One region of the Mesobacillus sp. MER 48 genome, then DNA from elsewhere that is predicted to be linked to it. Evidence: riboswitches for the same ligand, from Rfam matches in the RefSeq annotation. Region 1 holds a riboswitch; the other holds the start of a gene.
The links. Region 1 has a riboswitch for cyclic di-GMP ahead of M3593_RS18575 (hypothetical protein). Riboswitches for the same ligand answer to the same signal wherever they lie in the genome.
Positions count from the first base shown of each region.

Region 2: it holds a riboswitch for cyclic di-GMP, as region 1 does, so the genes downstream of both, M3593_RS15665 (anti-repressor SinI family protein) here and M3593_RS18575 (hypothetical protein) in region 1, are expected to answer to the same signal.

Region 1 covers NZ_JAMAUR010000006.1:82,605-86,096, reverse strand. The annotation lists gene M3593_RS18585 (GntP family permease) at 1-210, shown strand, start outside; gene M3593_RS18580 (acetyl-CoA C-acetyltransferase) at 274-1,458, shown strand; gene M3593_RS18575 (hypothetical protein) at 1,512-1,736, opposite strand; cyclic di-GMP riboswitch class I at 2,011-2,095, opposite strand; gene M3593_RS18570 (hypothetical protein) at 2,335-2,679, shown strand; gene nadE (ammonia-dependent NAD(+) synthetase) at 2,731-3,492, opposite strand, start outside.
Region 2 covers NZ_JAMAUR010000004.1:170,127-173,618, reverse strand. The annotation lists gene M3593_RS15680 (late competence development ComFB family protein) at 1-36, shown strand, start outside; gene treR (trehalose operon repressor) at 92-817, opposite strand; gene M3593_RS15670 (helix-turn-helix domain-containing protein) at 1,087-1,407, shown strand; gene M3593_RS15665 (anti-repressor SinI family protein) at 1,506-1,634, opposite strand; cyclic di-GMP riboswitch class I at 1,664-1,750, opposite strand; gene M3593_RS15660 (hypothetical protein) at 1,967-2,182, opposite strand; gene M3593_RS15655 (helix-turn-helix domain-containing protein) at 2,401-2,742, shown strand; gene M3593_RS15650 (pseudouridine-5'-phosphate glycosidase) at 2,805-3,492, opposite strand, start outside.

The DNA of each region.
Region 1 (3,492 bases):
AATATCCCGCCGGAAGTCATGCACCGTGTCATCTCGATGGCATCAGGCGGAATGGATACACTTCCTCACAACGGTGCAGTTATTACTTTGCTTGCTGTTACCGGATTAACTCATAAACAATCTTATAAAGATATTTTTGCTATTACTGTAATAAAAACATTGGCTGTATTCTTCATTATTGCAGTCTACAAGTTAACTGGACTAGTATAATAATAACAACAAAGGGGGAGCAATTCCCCCTTTCTTAACTTTAATTCGGAAGGGGCAGTAAAAATGGAAAATTCAATTGTGATTGCAAGTGCGGTCAGGACCGCTACAGGAGCTTTTGGCGGAGCTTTTTCAAAGGTATCTGCAGTTGATCTTGGAGCGGCCGCTATTAAGGCTGCATTGGAAAAAGCAAATATTAGTGCTGATTCCGTCGATGAAGTCATCATGGGAAATGTCCTTCAAGCCGGGCTTGGTCAAAATCCGGCACGCCAGGCTGCCATGAGAGCAGGACTTCCAGAGACATGCCCATCCATGACAATCAATAAACTATGCGGCTCAGGTTTGAAGGCCGTTCACCTGGCATATCAGGCAATTGCAGCAGGTGAAGCCGATATCGTTGTCGCTGGCGGAATGGAGAATATGAGCCAGGCGCCTTTCGTTCTCAAAGGTGCGCGTGAAGGCTTCAAAATGGGCGACCAAAAACTCGTTGATACATTGCTTGGCGATGGACTCGTATGTGCATTTAATGACTACCATATGGGTATTACTGCCGAAAACCTTGCCGAAAAATATGAAATCTCGCGCAATGAACAGGACGCTTTCGCAGTCAAGAGCCAGAATCGGGCAGAAGCAGCGATCACTTCCGGACGCTTCAAGGATGAAATCGTCCCTGTAGAAGTGAAACAGCGTAAAGGCGATCCTATTATTGTCAATCAGGATGAGCATCCTAAATTCGGCAGCACTCTTGAAAAGATTGGCAAGTTACGGCCTGCGTTCAAGAAAGACGGAACCGTAACCGCAGCCAATGCTTCTGGAATCAATGATGGCGCAGCTGCAGTTGTGGTGATGAGTGGCAAAAAAGCAAAAGAACTAGGAGTTACTCCACTTGTAACCATCAAGGCGAATGCTTCTGCGGGCGTTGATCCATCCATCATGGGTATTGGGCCTGTTAGCGCTGTTAAGAAAGCCCTTAAGAAAGCGGAAATGGAGTTAACGGATATCGATTTAGTAGAGGCGAATGAGGCATTTGCGGCACAGGCTCTTTCCGTCATGAAGGAACTTGGCATGAGCGAGGAGAATGTAAATGTCAACGGCGGTGCCATTGCGCTTGGCCACCCAATTGGAGCAAGCGGAGCAAGAATTCTAGTCACACTCATCCACGAACTTAAGAAACGAGAACAAAAATACGGACTGGCCACCCTCTGCATAGGCGGCGGAATGGGTGTCGCAACGATCATCGAAAATGTTTAATCAATAGAAAAAGCCTGTGGTCCGCACCACAGGCTTTCATATTTTAGTAGTTATCAAACTACATAATCTTCAGTTAATTTACTGCATGCATTTGATAGATTCTCAAGGCATTCCCTTCTTAGCCTCTCGTCACAGATGAAATCATTCCGAAGCTCTTCTTCCAGCTTCATTTGTATCTGCTGAATTTCTTCCTGGAACCTTTCCCTTTTTTCAACATCTGTTAAATGAAACTCTATCTCCCGTTCAAAGTACTCTACCGTCCCAAACAATACAGTCAACGTTTCCTCCACCTTCCATTCTATTTTTCAAAAATCCTTTTTCCTAAAAACAAAACCTGCCAAAAGGATTATTTTCACTCGTCCTGTCAAGATACTTAAGTTTTATTTATCCTTTCTCACACTCGGCAAACGTGAAATTCAGTTCTTTTTGCATGATTGTGCAGAATGGACCAGGAAGAATAAAAAAAACCCTCCAAAAAAGACGGCGGATTTCCTTTGGCAAACAGTCAACCAATACCATTCACCGATATGTTCTATACTCATCCGATCTTTTATTGGCAACCCGACTATCCTAGCAGCATGGCCTTAGACTCGTGGCTTTGCGTCCTCACCTTTCGATAAGTTTGCCTTTTTCAGTTCTACTTAAAATATAAAACTTTAGAACCATACTTTCAACAAAATTCGCCAATTAATTACAAAGATGAGTCTAATTTCCTATAACTTTGTGATCGCATGAAAGATAGACAACCCTTTCAGGCGCCAACTTTGATTAGCGCATTGTTTTCACAATGTAATATCCCAGCAATCTCTATGTAAAGTTCAGTTGCTAGAATAAAAGGAAGAAGCTTTATTACAGGCGAATGGCAGGAGGATCCTTATGGAACAGCATGTTAAAAAGTCGCTAGATGAATGGAAAGCAGAAATTGAAGAGATTCTTAAAGAAATAGATGCGGAGTATGACGAAGTTAAAAATGAGCTTAAAGTGTATACATATAAATTCAACATCACGAAGCAGGTTGTCCAGTCAACAGTGAATCCGGACCTGAACAGGAAGATTCGCGAATTGTATCATCAGCCATTTGAGGAGAAATTCAATGATTTGAAAGAGTATATCAAGGAGTTGGAAGAAAAAAAGCGGGTCTTCCAGATGTTCACCGATAAAATCGACAAAGTGACAGACAAAGAGGATGCGCCACAGTTAGCTATTGCGCAAACTGAATAAAAAGGAAAGCCTGGCTTTTGGTTGAAAATCTTAGCCAGGCCTTTTTTGTGCTTATTCCTTCCACCATGAATCAAACATGGACGCTGGAACATGCCGTTTATGCTCTGAAGCAAGATATCTGCCCTCAATTTTGGCAGCTGCTGCTTCGTCGATCTGCTTTCCTTCAAGATAATCATCGATTACTTCATAGCTGACGCCAAGTTCGGTTTCATCAGATTGAAGCGGCTTGTTGTCTAAAAGGTCAGCGGTAGGCTCTTTCAGATACAGTCTCGATTCTGCATTCAATGCTTTGAGCAGTTCCCTGCCCTGGCGCTTGTTCAAGCCGGTAAGCGGCAGCAGGTCAGCTCCTCCATCCCCGTATTTTGTGAAAAATCCGGTTACTGCTTCAGCAGCATGGTCTGTCCCAATCACCAGCAAGCCGTCCTGCCCGCCGATAGCATATTGGGTGATCATCCGGATCCTTGCCTTTGCATTTCCTTTGTTAAAGTCTGTCATCTTCTCGCCAATCGCTTCCTCGAACTGGGTATTGAAGGTGTCGACAGCAGGCTGGATATTGAAGGTGATCGTTTGATCCGGCTTGATGAATTCCAGTGCTTTCTGAGCATCATCCTCATCTTTTTGCACCGCATAAGGAAGTCTGACAGCGACGAATTTGGCATCCTTGCCTTCTGACCGCAATTCCTCCGCAGCCATTTGCGCAAGTTTCCCCGCCAGAGTGGAATCCTGGCCGCCGCTGATGCCTAGAACGAACCCTTTCGCCCTTGATGTAAGCAAATATTCCTTCAAAAAATCGATTCTTTTCCTGATTTCTTG
Region 2 (3,492 bases), on a different contig from region 1:
GCCATTCATCTAGTCGGAAAATATCCGAAACATTAATAAAAGCTGCCTAATGACAGCCTGGTCGCCCAGGCCTGTCAACGGCAGCTCTTTTTTATATATTCTGTGTATCCATACGTCTGGCGAAATCCACGAACCGGAACTTGTCGGGACGATGCCTTGACTCGGTATACTGGAAAAGTGTCGCATCATCGAAATAAATATAGTTTTTCACGATGACAATCGCATGGAATCCTTCCATATCCAGAAGCTCCCGATCCTCTTCACTCGGTTCCTCAACCGTGAATTCCTTTTTGGCAAAACTGATTTTTTTATCCAGTTCCTGCTCAATATATTCAAAAATCGAATTCTCGCATTTTTGGCGTGACAGGCCTGGCACATGCCTTTCGACGATAAAATCCTTATCGAGGATGACCCGTTCTTCATCAATATGCCTGACTCTCTTCACCTTCCAGACCATCTCATCATTGTCAACATTCAGTTCCCTCGCGATATCCGCTCCTGCCTGTTCGAGATCAAACCCATCCACAGTCGTCTTTGCTTTTCCGCCCATATTTTTCGCGAGTTCTTTAAAACTGATTAGCCCGGAAATCGGAAACTGGTGCCTTTTCAAATCGAGCACGAGTGAGCCTTTGCCGCGGATTTTTTGGATAAAGCCATTTTGTGCGAGAAGATTCAGGGCTTTGCGAATTGTTTCGCGTGATGTCTGATACATTTCGGCAAATTCATTTTCAGATGGCAAAATTGTTTTGGCGTGGTAATGCCCCTCCTGGATTTGTTTGGCGATTTCTTCATAGATCAATAAATACTTTTTCTGCATATCATCACCCGTACCTTGTCTGATTGCTACCATTTTACCTTTTTTTCGAATAAAAGAATATTATAGACTATCCTGTTTACTTTTTATAAAAATTCACCGTTAACCGCCGATAACTATAGAGACTATTTTTTTCCCAACCTTTTATTAAAAAAAACACCACAAAAATTGAGAAGATTGTTTATAATTGTTCTGTAAGGTGTTCTTAATATGGAACTATTTTATCAGATTTGTTATGATATAACTATAAATTGACAAGGTGTGTGGATACTGTGATTGGTGAACGCGTCAAAAAACTTCGACAAGAGAAAAGAATGTCCCTATCCGAGTTGGCTGAGCAAGCTGGCGTCGCAAAGTCCTATTTAAGCTCTTTGGAACGGAATCTGCAAACGAATCCTTCAATTCAATTTCTTGAGAAGATCGCTGGAGTCCTGAATGTCCCGGTTGATCAATTGATCCATGAACAAGTCGATAAAGAAAATATTGATTCTGACTGGGTTAATCTTGTGAAAGAAGCAATGGATTCCGGAATCAGCAAAGACCAGTTCCGTGAATTTCTCGAGTTCAACAAATGGAAACTCAATAATAAATAATCACAAGGGACAGCCATTTCGCTGTCCCTTTTTTGTAAAATAAAAAGCACCTCTGTAAGGAGCTGCCCGAGTATATAACGATTATCTTTATGTATCCTTTACTCCTGCCTATTGGTCATTAAAAATTTCCTGATTTCTTCTTTATTTATTCCCATCTCCAATGCTTCCATGATCAGCTGCATCCATTCTGTATCCAATTCTTCGAAAATTACCTGTTCTTTAATCAAGTTCTTCCCCCCAAAATACAGTTAGTATCCCAGGCGGCCCGGCCATCATAGTACTTTTGCACCTTAGATCCGTGACTTTGCGTCCTGGTTTTTCAACCAGTTTGCCTTTATCTGTACCTTTTTGCTTAATCGTTTACTCCCAATGTCATTGTACCTTGTTCTATATATTTAACATGTAAATATTTGTCGGCGAATTTCTGGAACTATCCTTCTTTTTCTTCCAAACAATTACAAATTTATAGATTAAAACATTATTTTTCTGAAAATTTAAATCTTTTTACTAGTATTTTTTGTCGCATCCTATCCTTAAATGTTGAACTCTTTTTTTACATTCACCCCCATAAATCTGAAGATAAGCCTTTGGACTGTGAAGTTTTTGGATAGGTTTGCCTTTTCCCGCGATGCTTTAGGACTACTTTTTCAAGGCTGATGGCATTGAAAAACGGGTACCTTGTTAAATCATTGCCACACACCGGACATAGCCATTCACCCTGTTCACTGCTGCTAAACGAGGGACGATTGCATCGATCGCAGTTTTTTCTGTACATTGCCATTTGCCTCCTTAACTCGGTACTACTACACTCCATTCGAGTATAGTTCAGAGGAACCATTTTTGAAAAAGTCCATAATAAGGCAAATTTTCTTAAAAAAGAACAATAATCGTTCTTTTTTAAGAAATTCCTTCCATTCTCATACTATTTCGTATTTTTTAAAGAATCTATTTGTTCGTTATAATGAATATAGTTGATTTTAAGGAGATAACTAGATGAAGGTTGGAGAGAAGATTAAAAGATTAAGATTGGAAAGAAACTATTCTATTACTGAACTTTCTCAAAAAGCGAATGTTTCCAAGTCATACCTAAGTTATATCGAAAGAGGCATTCAAGAAAATCCTTCGCTCCAGGTTTTATCACGACTTGCCCACAATCTGGATACGTCTGTGGAGAACCTGATGGGCCAGCAAACAAAAAGGATTGATTCGATCCCCGTTGATGAGGAATGGATCGGACTTGTTGACGAAGCAATAAAAAATGGGATCAGCAAAGAAGATTTTTCTTATTACCTTGATTTCATGAAATTCAAGAACCGTATTGATAAAGAAAAGTAGCGAGTATTATAAAATACAAATTAAGAATGCATCTTAGACCAAAATACCAAAAAAAAACAGCCTTAATGGCTGATTCTCTGTTTGGAAAGGCTGGCGGCAATCTTCGCTCCCACCCTGGCGTTATTTTTGACAAGCGCGATATTAGCAACAAGGCTCTTTCCCTCGGTCAGTTCTTTAACCTTACCCAGCAGGAATGGGGTCAAATGCTTGCCGTCTATATGCTTTTTCTTCGCTTCTGCCAGTGCTTTTTCGATCACGTCAGCTATGAAACTTTCTTCCATTGCATCACCTTCAGGGATCGGATTGGCAACGACGATTCCACCATTGAGCCCAAGATCCCATTTAGTTTTGATCATATCCGCGACAGCCTCGGGAGTATCGAGGCGGAAGTTTACATTATACGGGCTCGTCCGTGTATAGAACGCTGGCAATGAATCGGTACCATAGCCTACAACAGGTACACCATGGGTTTCAAGATACTCTAGAGTCAATCCCAGGTCCAGAATCGACTTGGCGCCTGCACATACTACTGCTACATTTGTTTTTGCCAGTTCTTGCAGGTCGGCAGAAATATCCATCGTTGTTCCCGCTTCACGATGTACACCGCCAATTCCTCCTGTCACAAATACCTCTAGATTTGCCAGTTCTGCGCAGATCATTGTGGCTGCCACTGTTGTTGCTCCATTTTTACCGGTTGATAACAGATACGCGAGGTCCCGTCTGCTGGTTTTTTCTACATTCTTGCTTTTG